Regions from separate parts of the Streptomyces kanamyceticus genome, predicted to be linked through region 4. Evidence: riboswitches for the same ligand, from Rfam matches in the RefSeq annotation. Region 4 holds a riboswitch; each other region holds the start of a gene.
What was found. A riboswitch is a leader RNA that binds a small molecule or an ion and turns the genes downstream of it on or off. The one in region 4 is predicted to bind cyclic di-AMP.
Positions count from the first base shown of each region.

Region 1: linked by a shared signal. The riboswitch ahead of CP970_RS10935 (M23 family metallopeptidase) and the one ahead of CP970_RS25775 (LysM peptidoglycan-binding domain-containing protein) in region 4 are both predicted to bind cyclic di-AMP.
Region 2: linked by a shared signal. The riboswitch ahead of CP970_RS16710 (C40 family peptidase) and the one ahead of CP970_RS25775 (LysM peptidoglycan-binding domain-containing protein) in region 4 are both predicted to bind cyclic di-AMP.
Region 3: linked by a shared signal. The riboswitch ahead of CP970_RS22800 (M23 family metallopeptidase) and the one ahead of CP970_RS25775 (LysM peptidoglycan-binding domain-containing protein) in region 4 are both predicted to bind cyclic di-AMP.

Region 1 covers NZ_CP023699.1:2,759,142-2,764,314, forward strand. Annotated here, with positions in the region: gene CP970_RS10915 (bifunctional acetate--CoA ligase family protein/GNAT family N-acetyltransferase) at 1-551, opposite strand, end outside; gene CP970_RS10925 (HPr family phosphocarrier protein) at 707-988, shown strand; gene CP970_RS10930 (GntR family transcriptional regulator) at 1,156-1,842, opposite strand; gene CP970_RS10935 (M23 family metallopeptidase) at 2,021-2,821, opposite strand; cyclic di-AMP (ydaO/yuaA leader) riboswitch at 2,835-2,996, opposite strand; gene CP970_RS10940 (M16 family metallopeptidase) at 3,193-4,578, opposite strand; gene CP970_RS10945 (M16 family metallopeptidase) at 4,575-5,173, opposite strand, start outside.
Region 2 covers NZ_CP023699.1:4,068,431-4,073,603, reverse strand. Annotated here, with positions in the region: gene CP970_RS16725 (hypothetical protein) at 1-103, opposite strand, end outside; gene CP970_RS16720 (C40 family peptidase) at 182-1,231, opposite strand; gene CP970_RS16715 (hypothetical protein) at 1,577-1,930, shown strand; gene CP970_RS16710 (C40 family peptidase) at 2,003-3,217, opposite strand; cyclic di-AMP (ydaO/yuaA leader) riboswitch at 3,226-3,399, opposite strand; gene pcrA (DNA helicase PcrA) at 3,643-5,173, shown strand, end outside.
Region 3 covers NZ_CP023699.1:5,334,590-5,339,762, forward strand. Annotated here, with positions in the region: gene CP970_RS22790 (MFS transporter) at 1-88, shown strand, start outside; gene CP970_RS22795 (PP2C family protein-serine/threonine phosphatase) at 199-1,377, shown strand; cyclic di-AMP (ydaO/yuaA leader) riboswitch at 1,599-1,746, shown strand; gene CP970_RS22800 (M23 family metallopeptidase) at 1,758-2,840, shown strand; gene CP970_RS22805 (aldo/keto reductase) at 3,010-3,954, shown strand; gene CP970_RS22810 (PrsW family intramembrane metalloprotease) at 3,968-5,173, opposite strand, start outside.
Region 4 covers NZ_CP023699.1:5,999,883-6,005,055, forward strand. Annotated here, with positions in the region: gene CP970_RS25765 (cytochrome P450 family protein) at 1-1,143, shown strand, start outside; gene CP970_RS25770 (transglycosylase family protein) at 1,291-2,325, shown strand; cyclic di-AMP (ydaO/yuaA leader) riboswitch at 2,520-2,723, shown strand; gene CP970_RS25775 (LysM peptidoglycan-binding domain-containing protein) at 2,728-3,444, shown strand; gene eno (phosphopyruvate hydratase) at 3,815-5,101, shown strand.

The sequences.
Region 1 (5,173 bases), 3.2 Mb from region 4:
TCCAGGCGTACGACGCCGTCCTCGAAGCTGCGCTTCTGCTGATAGCCCGCGTCCGTGAACACCTTGATCATCTTGGTGTTGGCGGGCAGCACCTCGGCCACGAAGCGGCGGATGCCGCGCTCCCTGGCGACGGCCGCGATGTGTTCGAGGAGCGCGGAGGCCACTCCCCTGCCCTGGTGGGCGTCCTGCACGAGGAAGGCGACCTCGGCCTCGTCGGCGGGCGCGCTGGCGGCCATGCCGCGCCCGTCGATGCGGTCGTAGCGCACGGTGGCGATGAACTCGCCGCCGACGGTCGCCGCGAGCCCCACCCGGTCCACCTGGTCGTGATGGGTGAACCGGTGCACGTCCTTGGCGGAGAGGCGGGGGTAGGGCGCGAAGAACCGGTAGTACTTCGACTCGTCGGAGACCTGTTCGTAGAAGCTGACCAGACGGTCCGCGTCCGCGGCCCTGATGGGCCTGATCCGGGCGGTGCCCCCGTCGCGCAGCACCACATCGGCTTCCCAGTGGGCGGGATAGTCGTGCCGATCCTGCTGATCCGACGGGCTCTGCATGGGGCCAGGGTACGGGTCGCGCGTCCGCTGGGGCCGGGGCAGGCTAGGACAGGTCGAAAGGCGGCCGGGAGCGGGACGTACGTCCGGCAGAGCACCCGTGACGGCATGAGACACTGGTCTAGACAAGTGTGAAACACCTGGAAGGGCAGCAACACATGGCTGAGCGCCGCGTCAACGTCGGCTGGGCCGAGGGCCTTCACGCCCGACCCGCCTCCATCTTCGTCCGCGCGGCCACGGCCGCCGGCGTCCCCGTGACGATCGCCAAGGCCGACGGCAACCCGGTCAACGCCGCCTCGATGCTCGCGGTGCTCGGCCTGGGCGCCCAGGGCGGCGAGGAGATCGTGCTCGCCTCCGACGCCGAGGGCGCGGACGCCGCCCTCGACCGCCTGGCGAAGCTCGTCGCCGAGGGCCTCGAGGAGCTCCCGGAGACGGTCTAGGACACGTTCCACGAAACACGTCGATGGGGTCACCCGGAATTCCGGGTGACCCCATCGACGTATTCCCCATCAATGCATGCGCGGGGAAACAAAAAGACAAAGAGGGAAAGGGGAAAGGGCCTCTTTTTGGGCCTCTCTTTGCGTACGTCTTGTATACGGCGCCCGTGTTAATTCGGGAGCGCCGCCGTGTTTACGGCAGGTTGCACTTCGCTCACACCGTCGCCCCGCACCGGTGGGCGCAATCGGTACGCGCCCTTCGCCCGCTCCACGTGCGCCGCGGTCAGCGCCCTGGCGCGCTCCGCGTCCCCGCGGGACACCGCGTCGACGATCGCCGCCCGCTCGGACCACGACTCCGGAGAGGCCGCCCGGGCCTCCACGACGTACATCCAGTCGACCTTGCGCCGCAGCTGGGTGAGCAGCACGCCGATGCCGGGGCCGCCGGACGCCTGGGCGAGCGTCTCGTGGAACCAGCCCACCAGCGAGCGCAGATCCTCCCCCTGCCCGCGCCGTGAGCGGTCCTGGCCGAGCCTGACCAGGCCGCGAAGGACCTTGAGGTGCGCCTCGGTGCGGTGCTGCGCCGCGCGCGCCGCCGCGAGCGGTTCCAGCAGCGCCCGGACCTCCAGGAGGTCGGCGGCCTCCCGCCCGGTGGGCTCGGCCACGCACGCGCCCGCGTGCCTGCGGGTCACCACGAAACCCTCCGCCTCCAGGGTGCGCAGCGCCTCGCGCACGGGAACGCGCGATACTCCGTAGCGTCGCGCGAGGAGTTCCTCGGTGAGCCGGCCGCCCCGTTCATGGACGCCGGAGACGATGTCGTCCCGGATGGCCGTGCAGACCGATTGCGCGGGAATGCGCATGACCCAACCTCCGCCTTAATCCCCGCGAAACGCGGTCGATTGACGCTCGCCCGTCGACTCTATTGCAGGGCGCGGTGATTTCCGACGGCGGGCCGAAATTCATGGATGCCTTTTGGCCAAGACGAAAGCCCCGGCTCCAGTGGAGCCGGGGCTTTCGGTGCGTCGCGGAGGGGGCGGGTCAGACGTTGACGCCGTGCCCGCGCAGGTACGCGATGGGGTCCATGTCCGAGCCGTAGTCGGCGCCGGTGCGGGCCTCGAAGTGGAGGTGGGGGCCACTGGAGTTGCCGGTGGAGCCCGAGAGGCCGATCTGCTGGCCCGGGGTGACCGTCTGGCCGACGGTGACGCCGAGGGACGACATGTGGCCGTACTGGGTGTACGTGCCGTCGTTCATCTTGATGACCACGTTGTTGCCGTAGGCGCCGCCCCAGCCGGCCTCGACGACGGTGCCGGAGCCGACCGCGTGGACCGAGGTGCCGGACGCGGCGTGGAAGTCGATGCCGGTGTGGCTGCCGGAGGACCACATGGCGCCACCGGTCTGGTAGCCCGTGGAGACGTACGAGCCGGAGATCGGGGCGACGAAGGTGTTCAGGCGCTTGCGCTCGGCCTCGCGGGCGGCGCGCTCCTTGGCCTCGCGCTCCTCCTTGGCCTTGGCCTTCGCCTTGGCCTCGGCCTTGCGCTTCTCCTCGGCGGCCTGCTTCTTGGCGGCCTCTTCGGCCTTCTTCGCGGCAGCGGCGTCGTCGGCGGCCTGCTTCTGCGCGGCGGCCTGGGCGTCGACGCTCTCGGCGAGCGAGTCGCCCACGGAGATGGCCTGGGTGAGGCCGGTGTGCTCGACGGCGGCGTCTTCGGCGGCGAGCGCCGGAGCGGCCAGGCCTCCGATGACACCGGTGGTGGTGAGCGCGGCGACGCCCGCTACGTTCGCGGTGGTACGCGTGAGGCGGCTCGGACGACGGTGCTTCCCGGTGGCACGGGTGAACGCCATGAAGCGGCTGATCCTTTCCTTCCTTCTCGCCTACCGGGTTAGCTGACGGGTTCGGAGCAGGAAGGTCTCCTACGAGTTCCTCGCCTCGCGGCAAGGTTCCCGATTCACCCCAGGGGACGTGTGGGTCCCCGGCTCCCCTGGCTCGCGCCGTACGGGGACTCGGCGATGACTGTCCGGTGCCGCGGATGCGACGTACTGCGTGACGGACAGCCGGATTGAAGCTAAACGGACCGTCTTTCAATCGACAAACAGAACTAGCTTTTTGTAGCGCACGCCACAGGGCAGACAGGCAACCTCCATATGAATTCGGACATATGGGGACCCCAGCGGCCACTTCGGCCACCGGGGTCCCGATATGTCCTGACTGCCCCTCAGCTCGTGACGACGGTCACTTCGCCGATCCCGAGCGCCCTGACGGGCTCCTCGATCTCCTCGGCGTCGCCGACGAGGATCGTCACCAGGCGGTCCTCCGGGAAGGCGTTCACGACGGCCGCGGTGGCCTCCACGGTGCCGGTGGCGGCGAGCTGCCGGTACAGCTGCGCCTGGAAGTCGTCCGGCAGGTGCTGCTCGACCTGGTCGGCGAGCGTGGCCGCCACGGAGGACGCCATCTCGTACTTGAGCGGGGCCACGCCCACCAGGTTCTGCACGGCCACGTCACGCTCGGCGTCCGTGAGGCCCTCGGCGGCCAGCGTGCGCAGCACCTTCCAGAGGTCGTCGAGCGCGGGTCCGGTGGACGCCGTGTCGACCGAGCCGCTGATGGCGAGCATCGCCGCACCCGAGCCGTCCGGCGCGGAACGCAGCACCTGGCCGAACGCCCGTACGCCGTAGGTGTATCCCTTCTCCTCGCGCAGGACGCGGTCCAGGCGCGAGGTGAGGGTGCCGCCCAGGCAGTACGTACCGAGCACCTGGGCGGGCCAGACGCGGTCGTGCCGGTCGGCGCCGATGCGGCCGATCAGGAGCTGCGTCTGCACCGCGCCGGGGCGGTGCACGATCACGACGCGGCCGGTGTCGTCGGCGGTCACCGGGGGCACCGGACGCGGCTGGGCCGTGTCGCCGGTCCAGGCGCCGACGGTGTCGGCGAGGACGGCGTCCAGATCCGTCCCCGTGAGGTCGCCGACGATGACGAAGGTGGCCGTCGCGGGCCGGACGTGCTTCTCGTAGAAGGCGCGCACGGCCGCCGAGTCGATGGCCGCGACCGTCTCCTCGGTGCCCTGGCGCGGCCGCGACATGCGCGAGGTCGCGGGGAAGAGCTGCCGGGAGAGCTCCTTGGCGGCGCGGCGGGCCGGGTTGGCCGCCTCGTGCGGGATCTCGTCCAGGCGGTTGGCCACCAGGCGCTCGATCTCGCTGTCCGCGAAGGCCGGGGCGCGCAACGCGTCGGCGAGCAGGCCGAGCGCCTTCGGGAGCCGGGAGACCGGGACTTCGAGCGACACGCGTACGCCCGGGTGGTCGGCGTGCGCGTCGAGCGTGGCGCCACAGCGGTCGAGCTCGGCGGCGAACTCCTCGGCGGAGTGCTTGTCGGTGCCCTCGTTGAAGGCCCTCGCCATGATCGTGGCGACGCCGTCGAGGCCCGCGGGCTCGGCCTCGAGAGGCGCTTCGAGGTGGATCTCGACGGCGACCACCTGCTGGCCGGGGCGGTGGCAGCGCAGCACCGTGAGGCCGTTGGTGAGGGTGCCGCGCTCGGGCGCGGGGAAGGCCCAGGGCTTGGCGGTGCCCGCCTGGGGTTGCGCGTGGAACTGCATCGTCGCGGCCTCGGTCACTTCGCCGCCTCCTCGTCGTCTGCGTCGGCGTCGGCGCCGTCTTCGGGGGTCACCGGCTCGTACACGAGCACCGCGCGGTTGTCGGGGCGCAGGCGGGCCTTGGCGATCTCCTGGACCTCCTCGGCGGTCACCTCGAGAACGCGCCCGACGGCGGTCAGGGCGAGCTGCGGGTCACCGAACAGGACGGCGTACCTGCACAGTTCGTCGGCGCGGCCCGCGACCGTGCCGAGCCGGTCGAGCCACTCGCGCTCCAACTGCGCCTGAGCGCGCTCCATCTCCTCCGGAGTGGGGCCCTCCGCGGCGAAGCGGGCGAGCTCGTCGTCGACGGCGGCCTCGATCACCGGCACCTCGACGTCTCCGGAGGTCTTCACGTCCAGCCAGCCGAGCGAGGGCGCCCCGGCGAGCCGCAGCAGGCCGAATCCCGCCGCGACCGCCGTACGGTCACGGCGCACCAGGCGGTTGTAGAGCCGCGACGACTCGCCGCTGCCGAGGACGGTGAGCGCCAGGTCCGCCGCGTCGCACGCGCGCGTGCCGTCCTCCGGCAGCCGGTAGGCGGCCATCAGGGCGCGGGCCGGGACCTCCTCTTCGACGACCT
Region 2 (5,173 bases), 1.9 Mb from region 4:
AGTCGTCGAGAGCCATGCCGCGGTCGGTGAGCAACGTCTGCCGGTCGGGCCAGGTGCGCAGGTGCACGGGTGGCGGGGGCGGCGGCAGCGTACGGCTAGGCATGGACGTGACATTACCTGCGGCTCCGTGGCCGGATCGCGCCGACCGGGTGACCGGATCGGCCGGGGCTCAACGGCCCTTTCACGCCACGCGGGTGGCGCCCGCGAACGGCATCTGGTCGATGGGCGCGAGCCGTACAGGAGCGCTCGGGTTGGGGGCGTGGATCATCTGGCCGTTGCCCACGTAGATGCCGACGTGGCTGATGCCTGAGTAGAAGAACACCAGGTCACCGGGGCGCAGCGCGGAGCGCGGAATCCGTTCGCCCGCGGCGATCTGGGCGTAGGTGGTGCGGGGCAGCGAGACGCCCGCCGAGCGGTAGGCGGCCTGGGTGAGCCCCGAGCAGTCGAAGGCGCTCGGTCCTGTGGCGCCCCAGACGTAGGGGCTGCCGATGGCCTTGTAGGCGTACGAGACGGCGGACGCGGCGCGGGAGTTGGGGGCCTTGGCCGAACCGCCGACGGCGGCGGCACGGGCGTCCGAGCGGGTGGCGCGGTCGCCGTCGGGGTGGGCCAGCGCGGCGCGCTGCTCGCCGGTGAGCTGGGAGAGGAGCCGCTTGGCCTCGTCGAGCTTTCCGGTGACCGTCTTCTTCTGCTTCTTCAGCTCCGCCTGGCGCTTGTGGAAGGCGTCGAGGCGGTCGTCCGCCTCGGAGCGCAGCTGGTCGATCTCCTGGAGCTGCTTGTGTATGCCGCTGACGGTCGCCGCTTGGCGGTTGCCCGCCCGGTCGGCGAGCGCGGCGCGGTCGAGGAACTGTTCGGGGTCGGAGGAGAGGGCCAGCTGCACGGTCGGGTCGATGCCGCCGGTGCGGTACTGGGCGGTGGCGTACGAACCGACTTCTTCGCGGGCGGAGTTGAGCTTCGCCGTCTTGCGGGCCGCCTCGTCGCGCAGCACTCCGAGGGATTTCTCGGCCTTCTCGGCCTTCTCCTTCGCGCCGTTGTACTTCTCGGTGGCGATCTCCGCCTCGCGGTAGAGCGAGTCGACCTTGGACTTCACCTCGGCGGGGCTGAGGCGGGGTTCCGCGTTGCCCACGCCGTCGAACGCGGTCGCCGACGCGGCTCCCGCGAGGGCGATGGTGACGGCCGTGCGGGCGGTGTTGCCGCTGAGCGAGCGCTGCTTGGGCTTGCGGTGCGCTGACACGGAGAGAGGCTCCTTACGTGTCCGGCGGCGGCCCGCACAGGGGGAGCGGACCGCCGCCGGTTCCTCGGCGGTGGTGGCCGACTGCCGCCCCGGGTCCGGGCGGCGGTGGGGAGTCGGTCACCTGGTCCAGGACGCTAAACCTGACCGTCACGGCCTGGTGAGGGATTGCACGTAACTGAGAAATGTGAGCGACGCGGTGACTGAATGTGACCGTGCAAATCACTCTTTAACATCCACTTCGCGTGGCTCTGTGACCGATGCGACGTTTGTTCCCTGACAGCCTGCGTGACGGTGATAAGGGACCGGCCGTGTGGGGTGGAACAGGCCCCGGTTAGGCTCCGGCTCATGGACGTACTCATCCATCTCTTCGTCGGCCTGCACATCATCGGCATCGCCTCGCTCCTGGGCGGCTTCCTGACCCAGATGAAGCAGATGGGCCAGGGCACCGCCCGCTTCAGCCCCGCGATGCTGCACGGCGCGCTGACCATGCTCGTCACCGGTGTCGTCCTGGTCGGCCTGAACCAGGCGGACGACAACCCGGTCAACAACCTCAAGATCGGCATCAAGATGGCCGTGCTGATCGTGATCCTCGCGCTGGTCTATGTGAAGCGGGACGAGGAGAAGGTCGACAAGGGGATGTTCGGGGCGGTGGGTCTGCTGACCGTGGCGAACATCTTCATCGCGGTGCTCTGGACCTGAGTTTTCCGCTCTCTACGCGCGCGTGGCCCGCATCCCCTGGAGGATGCGGGCCACGCGCGCGTAGTCAGGCCGTCACGCGGGGCGCACCACGCTGTGGATCGGCATGTAGTAGATCGACTCGACGCGGACGTTCGCGCCCGGCTTCGGGGCGTGGATCATCTTGCCGTTGCCGATGTAGATCCCGACGTGGCTGATGTCGTCGTAGAAGAAGACCAGGTCACCGGGTTTGGCGTCGGCCGTCTTCACCGTCGTGCCGACCTTCACCTGGTCCCACGTGGTGCGCGGCAGGGAGATCCCGGCGGCCTTCCACGCGTCCTGGGTGAGTCCGGAGCAGTCGTAGGAGTCGGGGCCCGTGGCGCCCCAGACGTACGGCTTGCCGATCTGGGCCTCGGCGAAGTCGATCACCTTCGCGGCCTTGGTGGCGTAGCTGCCGTCCGTACTCCCGGAGCCGGAGCCGGAGCCGGAACCTGAGCCCGATCCGGTGCCCGAGCCCGAGCCGGAACCAGAGCCCTCGCCCTCGCCCTGGCCCTCGTTCTTCTCCTTCTGCGCCGCCTCTTCCGCCTTGCGCTTGCGCTCCGCCTCCGCGACCTGCTTGCGGGCCAGCTCGTCGGCCTTGCGCTTGGCCGCCTGCTCCTTCTTGCGCTCGATCGCCGCGAGCCTGGCCTTCTCCTCGGCGGTCAGCTCAGACAGGAGCGTGCGGGCCTCGCCCAGCTTCTTCTGGACGGTCCGCTTGCTCGTCCTGAGGTCGTCGCGCGAGTCGGTCAGCGTCTTGAGGCTCTTCGCCGCCTTCGTGCGCTGCTTCGTCGCCGAGGCCTGCTCGGTCTGGTAGTCGTCGACCGCCTTCTTCTGGCGCTCGGTGAGCCGGTTCGACAGGTGGTTCTGGTCGAAGTAGCCCTGCGGGTCGTTGGCGAGCATCATCGTCGCCGTCTGCGAGATGGCACCGGTGCGGTACTGCGCGGCGGCGAAGGAGCCGAGCTCCTGGCGGGCCGCGTTCAGCTTCTCGGTGCGCTTGGCCACGTCGTCCAGGAGGTGGTCGACCTTCTTGCGCTGCTTGTCGGTCTTCTCCTTGGACGAGTTGTACTTCTGGGTGGCCACGCCCGCCTGGTGGTAGAGGTCGTCGACCTTCTTCTGCACTTCTTCGAGGCTGGGCTTCGTCGGCGCGGAGGGGGCCGCCTGCGCGCTCTGTGACAGGAGCGCCACGGAGGTGAGGGCGGCCGTGGTGATGCCGATGGCGGGGGCCGTGCGTTTTCCGGCTGTCCGGGTCCGCGGCTTGCGGTGCGACGCCAAGAGAGGCGACTCCTTCCGTAGACCGCCTACCGGGTTAGCTGTCGGGTTCGGGCGGGTGGTCCGGAAGGTTGCCCTACAGCCCCGTACTTCGTACTTGCCTCGTACTCCGTACGGGACCGATTCACCCCAAGGTCTTGGTGGGTCCCCGGCTCCGAGCATGTCGGACTCGGCGTAGGCCACCCGTTCCCGGCGGGGTTCGCCGGTGGGGGGACGTGCGGCCCGCGCAGCACGCTAGCCAACTCGTGTGGCCCGTGTGAAGGTTGATGTTCGATATGCCCGATACATTTTCGTGACTTTTCGAAGCTCCTGATGTGGGCATGACGCGCGGGAGCGGAGCGTGATCGCCCCGGGGCGGACCGTCATCGGCGGGAGGTGGCCGGAACCCGGGGCGGGTTGTCAGTGGGGCCGCCTAGACTCGGGAGGCGATGAGCAGCCTCTTTGATGACAGCTTCCTGGCGGACCTGCAGCCCTCTCGGGCCGCGGACGAAGAGCCCCCGCCGCCGCCCGAGGACACCACTCCGGAGCCCATTCCGGACGATCTGTTCGACGGGAAGTTCGACGCGCCCATGACCCGGGACGCGCACTACCGCGGTGGTGCCCCGCGCCCGGTCATCGACCCGGCGGCGCTTCTCGACGGCCTCAACGAGAACCAGCGCGCGGCGGTCGTGCACGCGGGCTCCCCGCTGCTCATCGTCGCCGGTGCCGGTTCCGGCAAGACCCGCGTGCTGACCCACCGCATCGCGTACCTCCTCGCCGAGCGCGGTGCGCACCCCGGCCAGATCCTCGCGATCACCTTCACGAACAAGGCCGCGGGCGAGATGAAGGAGCGCGTCGAGCAGCTCGTCGGACCGCGGGCGAACGCGATGTGGGTGTCGACGTTCCACAGCGCCTGCGTCCGCATCCTGCGCCGCGAGTACAAGAAGCTGGGCTTCACGTCCTCCTTCTCGATCTACGACGCCGCGGACTCCAAGCGTCTGATGGCCCTGGTCTGTCGCGACCTGGACGTCGACCCGAAGAAGTTCCCGCCGAAGTCCTTCAGCGCCAAGGTCTCGAACCTGAAGAACGAGCTGATCGACGAGGAGGACTTCGCAGCCCAGGCCGCCGACGGCTTCGAGAAGACCCTCGCCCAGGCCTACGCGATGTACCAGTCCCGCCTCCGCGAGGCGAACGCACTGGACTTCGACGACCTGATCATGACGACGGTCCACCTCCTGCGCGCTTTCCCCGACGTCGCCGAGCACTACAGGCGCCGCTTCCGGCACGTCATGGTCGACGAGTACCAGGACACCAACCACGCGCAGTACGCCCTGGTGCGCGAGCTGGTCGGTCCCTCCGGAGGCGAGGGTGACGACCCCGGCGAGCTCTGCGTGGTGGGTGACGCGGACCAGTCCATCTACGCCTTCCGCGGCGCCACCATCCGTAACATCCTCCAGTTCGAGGAGGACTACACGGACGCGACGACGATCCTCCTGGAGCAGAACTACCGCTCCACGCAGACGATCCTGACCGCCGCGAACGCGGTCATCGAGCGGAACGAGAGCCGCCGCCCGAAGAACCTGTGGACCAACCAGGGCGCGGGCGCGCGCATCACGGGGTACGTCGCCGACACCGAGCACGACGAGGCGCAGTTCGTCGCCGACGAGATCGACCGCCTCACCGACGCGGGCGACGCGAAGGCCGGCGACGTCGCGATCTTCTACCGCACCAACGCTCAGTCCCGTGTCTTCGAAGAGATCTTCATCCGCGTCGGCCTGCCCTACAAGGTCGTCGGCGGCGTGCGCTTCTACGAGCGCAAGGAGGTCAGGGACGTCCTCGCGTACCTGCGCGTGCTCGCCAACCCCGAGGACGCGGTGCCGCTGCGGCGCATCCTCAACGTTCCCAAGCGAGGCATCGGCGACCGCGCGGAAGCGATGATCGACGCGCTGTCGCAGCGCGAGAAGATCTCCTTCCCGCAGG
Region 3 (5,173 bases), 670 kb from region 4:
CGCCCTTGGCGCGTGCTGCGCGGTGGCGCTGCGCGGCCTCGCCCGGACGGGGCGGCTCGCGCCGGTCCCCGCGGTGACCGGCGCCTAGCGCGGGCGTAACCCGGTCGGCCCACACCAGGTCGCACCCTCACCGCGCTGCGGGAAGCCTGAGTGCAGCGCGGTGAGGTGCTGGGCGCACAGTCGGCGGGAGAGCGAGCGGTGGGGCAGCGAGGAGGACGCGACGGTGGCCGTGGGGGGAGACGCGCCGACCGGATCGACGACAGCGGCGCCACCGCGCACGAGGGGACCTTCGTGCGGGCGCTGCCCGTCCTGCTGCTGGTCGTCGGAGTGGCGTACGACGCGCTGACACCGCCCGAATTCACCGCGGCGCCCCTGTTCACCGCGGCCCCGCTGATCGCCGCGCCCTTCTACTCGCTGCTCAACACCGTCCTGACCGGCGCGGCGGCGTCGGTCGCCGTCCTGCTCCTGCACTACGGAAACTCGTCCGACAGCACGGTCGAGACGGTCACCGAGCTGATCACCGTGATGACGGTCGCGGGGCTCGCGATCGTCATCAACCGCGTGGTGCGCCGCGGCAACGCCAGGCTCGCCACCGCGCGCTCCATCTCGGAGGCCACCCAGCGCGCCGTCCTGCCCGAACCGGATCCGCGCATCGGCGGCCTGGACATCGCGGCACGGTACGAGGCCGCGCAGGCCGACGCGTTCATCGGCGGGGACCTCTACGCGGTGCAGGACACCCCGCACGGCGTACGGCTCATCGTCGGCGACGTACGGGGCAAGGGCATGGGCGCGGTCGCCGCCGTCGCCGTGGTCATCGGCGCCTTCCGGGAGGCCGCCGAGCAGGAGGCCACGCTGGAGGCGGTGGCGCAGCGCCTGGAGCGCGCCCTCGCGCGGGAGGGCACCCGGCGCGAAGGGCTCGACGCGTTCGAGGGGTTCACCACCGCGGTCCTCGGCGAGATCCGGCACGGCGAAGGCGTCGTACGCCTCATCAACCGCGGCCACCCGGCGCCGCTGCTGCTGCGCGGGGACGGTCGCCTCTGCGTGCTCTCGGCGAGCGAGCCCGCGCTGCCGCTCGGCATGGGCGATCTGGGTACCTGGCCGGACCGGGCGGACGAGTCGGAGTTCCCGCCCGGCGCGACGCTGCTCTTCTACACGGACGGCCTCTCCGAGGCGCGTGACGTGGCGGGCGTCTTCTACGATCCCGCGGACCGGCTCGGCGGCCGGATCTTCCCGGGCCAGGACGGTCCGCACGTGCTGCTGGCCACGCTCGTGCAGGAGGTGCGGCGGCATACCGGGGGCGGGGCGACGGACGACATGGCGCTGCTCGCGGTGCGGCGGCCCGGCGTACGGCAGGGGGAGGTCACCGACGGTGAGTGAAGCGCACCCCTCCGCATAACAACTGACGTACTGTCAAGTGAATGTGAAGTTCCGGTGTGGGCGGATCCGGGGTCAACTCGCCCCGTTCCTCACCCCCGTGTCCCGTTAAGTACGGGCCAAGAGCGTTAACGATCAGTCGGAACGGCTTGGAATCCGCCCCCGCTGTCTATTAACGTTCGATAACGCAGCGCGGTCGTCCCAGCCGTCACTAGAGGCGGCTCCGTGCGCACGCGCCTAATCCCGCAAGGGAGCCGGGGAACCACCAACTTGGGGTGAATCGGGCCTCTGTGCATCCGTGCCAGATGTCCGTAGGAGACCTTCCTGCTCCGAACCCGTCAGCTAACCCGGTAGGCGAGAAGGAAGGAAAGGAGTGCGCCCCCGTGGCGTCCAACCGCCCTGCCCCCCAAGCCCCGTATGTGCCGAATGACGACGACTTCGGTGGATACGACCAGGATTCCTGGGAGGAGTGGAACCCCACCGAGGAGTCCATTCGTCCCGTCCGCGGCAGGCACCGTGTGCACAAGAAGGGCGGCGGGCTCGCCCGCAGCTCCACCGTTCTCGGCGTCGGTGTCATAGCCGCGGTCGGCGCGGGCGGCATCGCCACCGCGCAGGGCGGCAAGCCGCCGGTCGCGATATCCATGCCCGACCTGCCGGGCGTCGGAGCCGTCGCCGACTCGCTTCCCGATGCCAAGTCCCTGCCGGGCGTGGGCTCCTTGATGTCCGACGACTCGTCGGACTCCTCGGACGCGAGCGCCCGCACCGCCGCCGCGCCGCTCACCGCCGCCGGTGTCAGCACCACCGACGCCGAGCAGGGCACCACCGACGCGGGCGAGGCACTGCGCTCCCGCATCATGAAGCAGGCCGAGAACCAGCAGCACCAGGCGGACGACGCGGTGCGCGCCGAGGCCGAGCAGGCCGCCGCCAAGAAGGCCGCCGAAGAGGCCGCCGCCCAGCAGAAGGCGGCCGAGAAGGACGTGGCGGCCAAGGCCGCCGCCAAGAAGAAGAAGGAAGAGGCGGCCCGCAAGGCCAAGGCGGAGGCCGAGCGCCTGGCGAAGCTCGCCAAGAGCTACGTGATCCCCACCTCCTCGTACACGCTGACCTCGCACTTCGGCGACTCCGGCTCCATGTGGTCCTCCGGGCACCACACCGGCCTCGACTTCGCGGCGCCGACCGGCACGCCGCTCAAGGCCGTGCACACCGGCACCGTCAAGGAGGCGGGCTGGGCGGGCGCGTACGGCTACCGCACCGTCCTCGAACTCGAGGACGGCACGGAGATCTGGTACTGCCACCAGTCCTCGCTCAACGTCAGCGCGGGCCAGAAGGTCTCCACCGGCGACGTCATCGGCCGCGTCGGCGCGACCGGCAACGTGACGGGGCCGCACCTCCACATGGAGGTCCACACGGCCGACGGCACGGGGATCGACCCGCTGGGCTGGCTGCAGGGCAAGGGCCTGAACCCCTGACGTACGGCTGGAACTTCTGACGTACCGCTGGAACTTCTGACGTACCGCTGGAACCCCTGACGCGCCACCAGAACTCCGGTGGTCCTGGCGACAACCCCCCGACGCCAGGGCCGCCGGTTTGGTGGGCCCTACACGGAATTCCGTTTCCGGTGGGCGCGTTGAGCAGCACATGACTTCTCTTCGCACACTCGGCGCCTCCGACCTAGAGGTCTTCCCGCTCTCCCTGGGCGGCAACGTCTTCGGCTGGACCGCCGACCGGACCGCGTCCTTCGCGGTCATGGACGCCTACGCCGCGGCGGGCGGCAACTTCATCGACACCGCCGACGCGTACACGGCCTGGATCGACGGCAACGAGGGCGGCGAGTCCGAGACCCTCATCGGCGAGTGGCTCGCCGAGCGCGGCAACCGCGCCGACATCGTCGTGGCCACCAAGGTCGGCGCCCACCCCGAGTACAAGGGCCTGTCCGCCGACACCATCAAGAGGGCCGCCGACGCGTCCCTGCGACGCCTCGGCACCGACTACATCGACCTCTACTACACGCACTTCGACGACACGTCCGTGCCCGTGGAGGAGATCATCGGAGCCCTCGACGAGCTGGTGCGGGCGGGCAAGGTGCGGGCGATCGCCGCCTCGAACATCAGCCCGGAGCGGCTCCAGGAGTCCCTCGACCTCTCCGACCGCGAGGGCCTCGCGCGCTACGTCGCGCTGCAGCCGCACTACAACCTCGTCTCCCGCGACACCTACGAAGGCCGCCTCCAGGAGGTCGCCTCGCGCTCCGGCCTCGCCGCCGTCCCCTACTTCGCGCTCGCCGCGGGCTTCCTCACCGGCAAGTACCGCCCGGGCGTCAAGGTCGAGAGCGCCCGCAGCGGACGCGCCGAGCAGTACGTCGGCACCGAGCGCGGCGACCGCGTCCTGACCGCGCTCGACGAGATCGCCCGGACGCACGGCGTCCAGGTCCCCTCGGTGGCGCTCGCCTGGCTCGCGGCCCAGCCCACCGTGGCCGCACCGATCGCCTCCGCGCGCACGCTCGAACAGCTGCCCGCGCTGCTCGCGGTGGCGGACCTGGAACTGACGGCGGCCGAGCTCGCGACGCTGACGGCGGCTTCCGCCTGACGCGGCAGGTGCGTCAGGAGCGGTAGGGGTTGTACGCGGGGTAGCCGTACGCCGGGTAGGGCCCCGGCTGCCCGTACGGGGCGTGGCTGTAGGGGGCGTACGGCATCGGCATCACCGGCAGCATGACGGGCGCTGGTGGTGCCGTGGCCCGCGCGGCGTACGCCAGTGAGGGCCTGGCCAGCTCGCGCCGCTCCCAGAGCTGTTCGAGCAGCTCCCGCTCCCGTACGACGAAGTCGGCCCCGGCCCGGCCGCTCCTGCCCCGGTGCCGCAGGCGCGCGAGCGACGTCGCGTACGCCTCGTACTCCACGACCGTGCGCCCCGCGGCCTTGCCCCAGGTGTACGAGGCGTAGTCGCGGGCCAGGCCGCGGGCGCGCATCGAGCCGAGGGCGAACGGTTCGGGCGGGGTGAGCCAGCCCGCCGCCACGTACACCGGGAGCTCGGCACGGATCGTGCGCAGTTCGCGCTGCCGCGTCCAGATCGCCAGCCAGGTGAGCAGCCCGAACGAGGGCAGCATGAAGAGCGCGTACACGGTGAAGAAGCCGTACTGCCCGAAGACCGCCGAGCCGTTCCACAGCGCGTGCATGCCCATCGCGAGCAGCAGTCCGGCCAGCGGGAGCAGCATCCTGCGCAGCCGCTGGCGGTGGGCGCTGAGCGCCGCGATGCCGAAGCCGATGCCGGTGAAGACGGTGAAGAGCGGATGCGCGAACGGCGACATGACGACGCGTACGAAGAAGGTCGCCGCGGTCACCGATGCCAGGCCGCTCTCGCGGCTGAGCTGGTCGGTGACGAAGGCGTTGCCCAGGTAGAGGATGTTCTCGGTGAACGCGAAGCCGGTCGCGGTCACCCCGGCGATGACGACGCCGTCGACGATGCCGGTGAAGTCCCGTCTGCGGAAGAGGAAGACGAGCAGTACGGCCGCCGCCTTCGCGCTCTCCTCGACGACCGGCGCGATGACGGTCGCGCCCAGGGTGTCCGCGCTGGTGGGGTCGGCGGTGGTGGTGGCTATCCAGCGGATCGCGAAGCTGTTCGCGACGATCGCGATGAGCGCGGCCGCGCAGGCCCCCCAGGAGAAGGAGAAGAGGAGGTTCCGCCAGGGGCCCGGCGCCACCCGGTCCAGCCAGCGGAACGCGGCGACGAGCAGCGGCACGGGGACGACCGCGAGGCCGAGCCCCACCAGGAAGCCTTCGGTGCCGGTCTGCTCCCTGACCAGGGCGAGGAT
Region 4 (5,173 bases):
AGCGGGGTGGACGCCTGGCTGGTCACCCGGTACGCGGACGCCAAGCAGGCCCTCGCCGACCAGCGGCTCAGCAAGAATCCGGCGCATCACGACGAGCCCGCGCACGCGCGGAGCAAGACCGGGATCCCGGGCGAGCGCGGCGCCAACCTCATGACGCACCTGCTCAACATCGACCCGCCGGACCACACCCGGCTGCGGCGGCTCGTGTCGAAGGCGTTCACGCCGCGCCGCGTCGCCGAGTTCGCGCCGCGCGTGCAGGAGCTGACGGACGCCCTCATCGACGCCTTCGTGGAGAAGGGCGAAGCCGACCTCATCCACGAGTTCGCCTTCCCGCTCCCCATCTACGCCATCTGCGACCTGCTCGGCGTCCCGCGCGAGGACCAGGACGACTTCCGCGACTGGGCGGGCATGATGATCCGGCACGGGGGAGGGCCGCGGGGCGGTGTCGCCCGGTCCGTGAAGAAGATGCGCGGCTATCTCGCCGAGCTGATCCACCGCAAGCGCCTCGACCCGGGCGACGACCTCATCTCCGGTCTCATCCGTGCCTCCGACCACGGCGAGCACCTCACGGAGAACGAGGCAGCGGCGATGGCCTTCATCCTGCTCTTCGCCGGGTTCGAGACGACCGTCAACCTCATCGGCAACGGCATGTACGCGCTGCTGACCCACCCCGAGCAGCGCGAGCGGCTGCAGCGGGCGCTGGAAGAGGGGGACACGGCGCTCCTGGAGACCGGTGTGGAGGAACTGCTGCGCTTCGACGGGCCCGTCGAGCTCGCCACGTGGCGGTTCGCCACCGAGGCGCTGACCGTCGGCGGGCAGGACATCGCCGCGGGCGATCCCGTCCTGGTGGTGCTCGCGGCCGCTGACCGCGACCCCGCTCGGTTCGACGACCCCGACACCCTCGATCTGTCCCGGCGTGACAACCAGCACCTCGGATACGGGCACGGAATCCACTACTGCCTGGGCGCCCCGCTCGCCCGTCTGGAGGGCCAGACCGCCCTCGCGACACTGCTGCGCCGACTTCCCGACCTGCAACTCGCGGTGGATCCTGCCGATTTGCGGTGGCGTGGCGGGCTCATCATGCGGGGACTGCGGACGTTGCCCGTGGAGTTCGCAGCCGCACAGAGAACGGTGTTCGACTGAGCCTCAGCTGACGGTCTGTCAAGACTGTGACTTTCACGTGATCTCCGCTGCATCGACTTGTGACAAGCGTTCGAGTGCGACTACGTTCACGTCGACTCGGGCACCCGGTGCCCCAGTCGCCGCAATAGTCTCGTGAAAGGCAACCGCATGCTCTCCGGCAATGGTCGTCACCGACGCCCCCGCCAAGCCCCGGCCCTCATCGTCGCGGCAGGAGTCACCGGATCCGCCATCGCCATCCCGCTGCTCGGCGCCACCAGCGCGAGCGCCGCCGACACCGCGACGTGGGACAAGCTCGCCGAGTGCGAGAGCGGCGGCTCGTGGAGCGCCAACCCGGGCAACGGGTATTACGGCGGGATCCAGTTCTCCCAGGAGATGTGGGAGAACTACGGCGGCCTCGACTACGCGTCGAGCGCCGACCAGGCGTCCAAGTCGCAGCAGATCGCCGTCGCCGAGAAGGTTCTCGACGACCAGGGCCCGGCGGCCTGGCCGAGTTGCGCCCCGATCGCGGGTCTCACCGACGACGGCGCGGCCGCCGACGTGGACCCGGGTGCGCCGATGACGCCCGCTCCCTCGGACTCCGCGGACCCCTCGGGGCCGAGCGGATCCGACGGGAAGGGCAGCGGTAAGGGCAAGAACGGCGAGAAGCCCTCGGGCAAGCCCTCCGAGGAGCCTTCGGGGAAGCCCTCGGACTCGGCCGACCCGTCTGACTCCGCTGACCCCTCCGACTCCTCCGACCCGACCGACGCGTCGGGAGACAAGGGTCACGACAAGCCGGACAAGGGCGGCGAAGACGGCAAGGGCGAGACGGACGGCAAGGGCGACTCCGACGACTCCGGCAAGTCCGGAGAGAAGGACGCCACTTCGCCCGCGCCCGAGGACTCCACCGCCCCCTCCGACGACTCCGCCCCCGGCCGCCACCGAGGCGACAGCGCCGACGAGCGGCCCTCCGGAGGCGACGGCAAGGACCGCACGGGACGGCACGCCTCGCGCGGCGGCGACCGCTCCGGAAAGACGGCCGACGGGACGTACACGGTCCGCTCCGGCGACAGCCTCTCGGTGATCGCGGACGACCTCGACGTCGACGGCGGCTGGCCCACGCTCTACGCCGAGAACAAGAGGACCGTCGGCGGTGACCCGGACCTCATTCTCCCCGGTCAGAGCCTCGATTTGGGCGAAAAGTAAGGGAAGTTGACGAAGAGTCGGGCGGGGTCTTCGCGTCGTATGTCCGGTTTGGCGCGAGTGAGAGATGGGTCTCAGAAGCCCTGATCGTCTTTGAAATTCCGGCGATCGCATGTCTACGGTCGTCACCGCTCGCCACTGGTGGGCCCCGCCGGTCGGTACGCCGAATCCTGCCAACGGCCGGACGGGAACAGTCGTCGCTTTGAGCGCCGTAGGCAGGAGCGGGGGACCCAAGGTAAGTGCCGGGACCGACCGTTGAAGGGCCGAGCAGCCGACAGGCTGAGCGGTCGTGAGACGGAGGGAAACGGCTAGGGGTTAAGTCGCACTCAAGGAAGTGCGGCCGGGCAACTTCACTGGCCCGAACCCGACAGCTCACCTCGCAGGCGTCGGTGAGGGGATCAACTCATGCTGTTTTCCAGCAAGGGCAAGCACCGCCGCCCGTCCAAGGCCACCCGTGTCGTCACGCTCGCCGGTGTCACCGGTGCCGCCGTGGCGGCCCCGCTGATGGCCGCTGGTTCGGCCTCCGCCGCCACCGGCGCCGAGTGGGACGCCGTCGCCCAGTGCGAGTCCGGCGGCAACTGGTCCATCAACACCGGCAACGGCTACCAGGGCGGCGTGCAGTTCTCGCCGTCCACCTGGGCCGCGTACGGCGGTACGAAGTACGCGCCGACCGCCGACAAGGCCTCCAAGGCCCAGCAGATCGAGATCGCCGAGAAGGTCCTCGCGGGCCAGGGCAAGGGTGCCTGGCCGAGCTGTGGCGTCGGTCTCTCCGGTGCCGCGTACAACGGTGGCGGCGGCTCGCAGCAGCAGGCCCCGCAGCAGCAGGCCAAGCCGCAGCCGCAGAAGACGCAGCAGCAGGCCGCCCCGCAGCAGCAGGCCGCGCCGAAGCCGCAGCCCGCGCCGCAGACCGAGACCACGAAGAAGAAGACCGTCGAGACCCCGACCGGCAAGACGGTCAAGAAGGGCGACGGCGAGTACAAGGTCGAGTCCGGCGACACCCTGTCCAAGATCGCCGAGTCGCACAAGGTCAAGGGCGGCTGGCAGAAGGTCTACAAGCTCAACGGCGACATCATCGACGACGCCGACTTCATCTACCCCGGCCAGCAGCTGCACCTCAGCTAGTCAGCCAAGGCCTCTCGGCAGGGCCCCGCTCAAGGGCCCGGCCCGGCCGTGCCTCGGCGGACGCACGGCCACCCACCCCGTCCCCACGGGCTCCCCGCCCCGGTGCGCGTATCCCCCGTACGCACCGGGGCGGGGCCATGTCCGGGTGCCGCCGCCCCGCCGCCACCCCCGTGCCCGGCCTCGGCCGTGTTCGCCCCTAGCGAGCTACCGGTCAGTAGGAACGCGGGCTTCCGTCCTGTTTCCCGGGTATTTGGGCCCTCGCCCGTCCCACGGGACGGGCGGTCGGCTGGCCGAAGCCCCGGAGCCCGTTAGGCTCGTGAGACGCAGGGCTGAAGCGGCCCCGCGTAAATGCGTCACATCCCAGAAGGAGATGCTCGTGCCGTCCATCGACGTCGTCGTAGCCCGGGAAATCCTGGACTCCCGAGGCAACCCCACGGTCGAGGTCGAGGTCGGCCTCGACGACGGCAGCACGGGTCGTGCCGCCGTTCCGTCCGGTGCCTCCACCGGTGCCTTCGAGGCCATCGAACTCCGTGACGGTGACCCCAACCGTTACCAGGGCAAGGGTGTCGAGAAGGCCGTCCTCGCCGTCATCGAGCAGATCGGCCCGGAGCTCGTCGGCTACGACGCCACCGAGCAGCGCCTGATCGACCAGGCCATGTTCGACCTGGACGCCACCGACAACAAGGGCTCGCTCGGCGCCAACGCCATCCTCGGCGTCTCCCTCGCCGTCGCGCACGCCGCCTCCGAGGCCAGCGACCTGCCGCTGTTCCGCTACCTCGGCGGCCCGAACGCGCACCTGCTGCCCGTCCCGATGATGAACATCCTGAACGGTGGGTCGCACGCCGACTCCAACGTCGACATCCAGGAGTTCATGATCGCCCCGATCGGCGCGGAGTCCTTCTCCGAGGCCCTTCGCTGGGGCGCCGAGGTCTACCACACGCTCAAGAAGGTCCTCAAGACCAAGGGCCTCTCCACCGGCCTGGGCGACGAGGGCGGCTTCGCCCCGAACCTGGAGTCGAACCGCGCCGCGCTCGACCTCATCATCGAGGCCATCAAGCAGGCCGGTTACGTGCCCGGCGAGCAGATCGGCCTCGCGCTCGACGTCGCCGCGTCCGAGTTCTACAAGGACGGCAAGTACGAGTTCGAGGGCAAGTCCCGCTCGGCCGCCGAGATGACCGAGTACTACGAGGAGCTCGTCTCCGCGTACCCGCTGGTCTCCATCGAGGACCCGCTGTACGAGGACGACTGGGCCGGCTGGAACGTCATCACCGAGCGCCTGGGCGACAAGGTCCAGATCGTCGGCGACGACCTCTTCGTCACCAACCCGGAGCGCCTGGCCCGCGGCATCGAGGAGGGCTCCGCCAACGCCCTGCTCGTCAAGGTCAACCAGATCGGTTCGCTGACCGAGACCCTGGACGCCGTCGAGATGGCCCAGCGCAACGGCTTCAAGTGCATGATGTCCCACCGCTCCGGCGAGACCGAGGACGTCACCATCGCCGACCTCGCGGTCGCGGTGAACTGCGGTCAGATCAAGACCGGCGCCCCGGCCCGCTCGGACCGCGTCGCCAAGTACAACCAGCTGCTCCGCATCGAGGAGATCCTCGACGACGCGGCCGTCTACGCCGGTCGCAGCGCCTTCCCGCGCTTCAAGGGCTGAGCTCTCGTAGGCACGTAGTTACGTGCTTTGCATCCAAGGAATTGAATAGAGAGCAAAGGCGTAGCGAAGCGA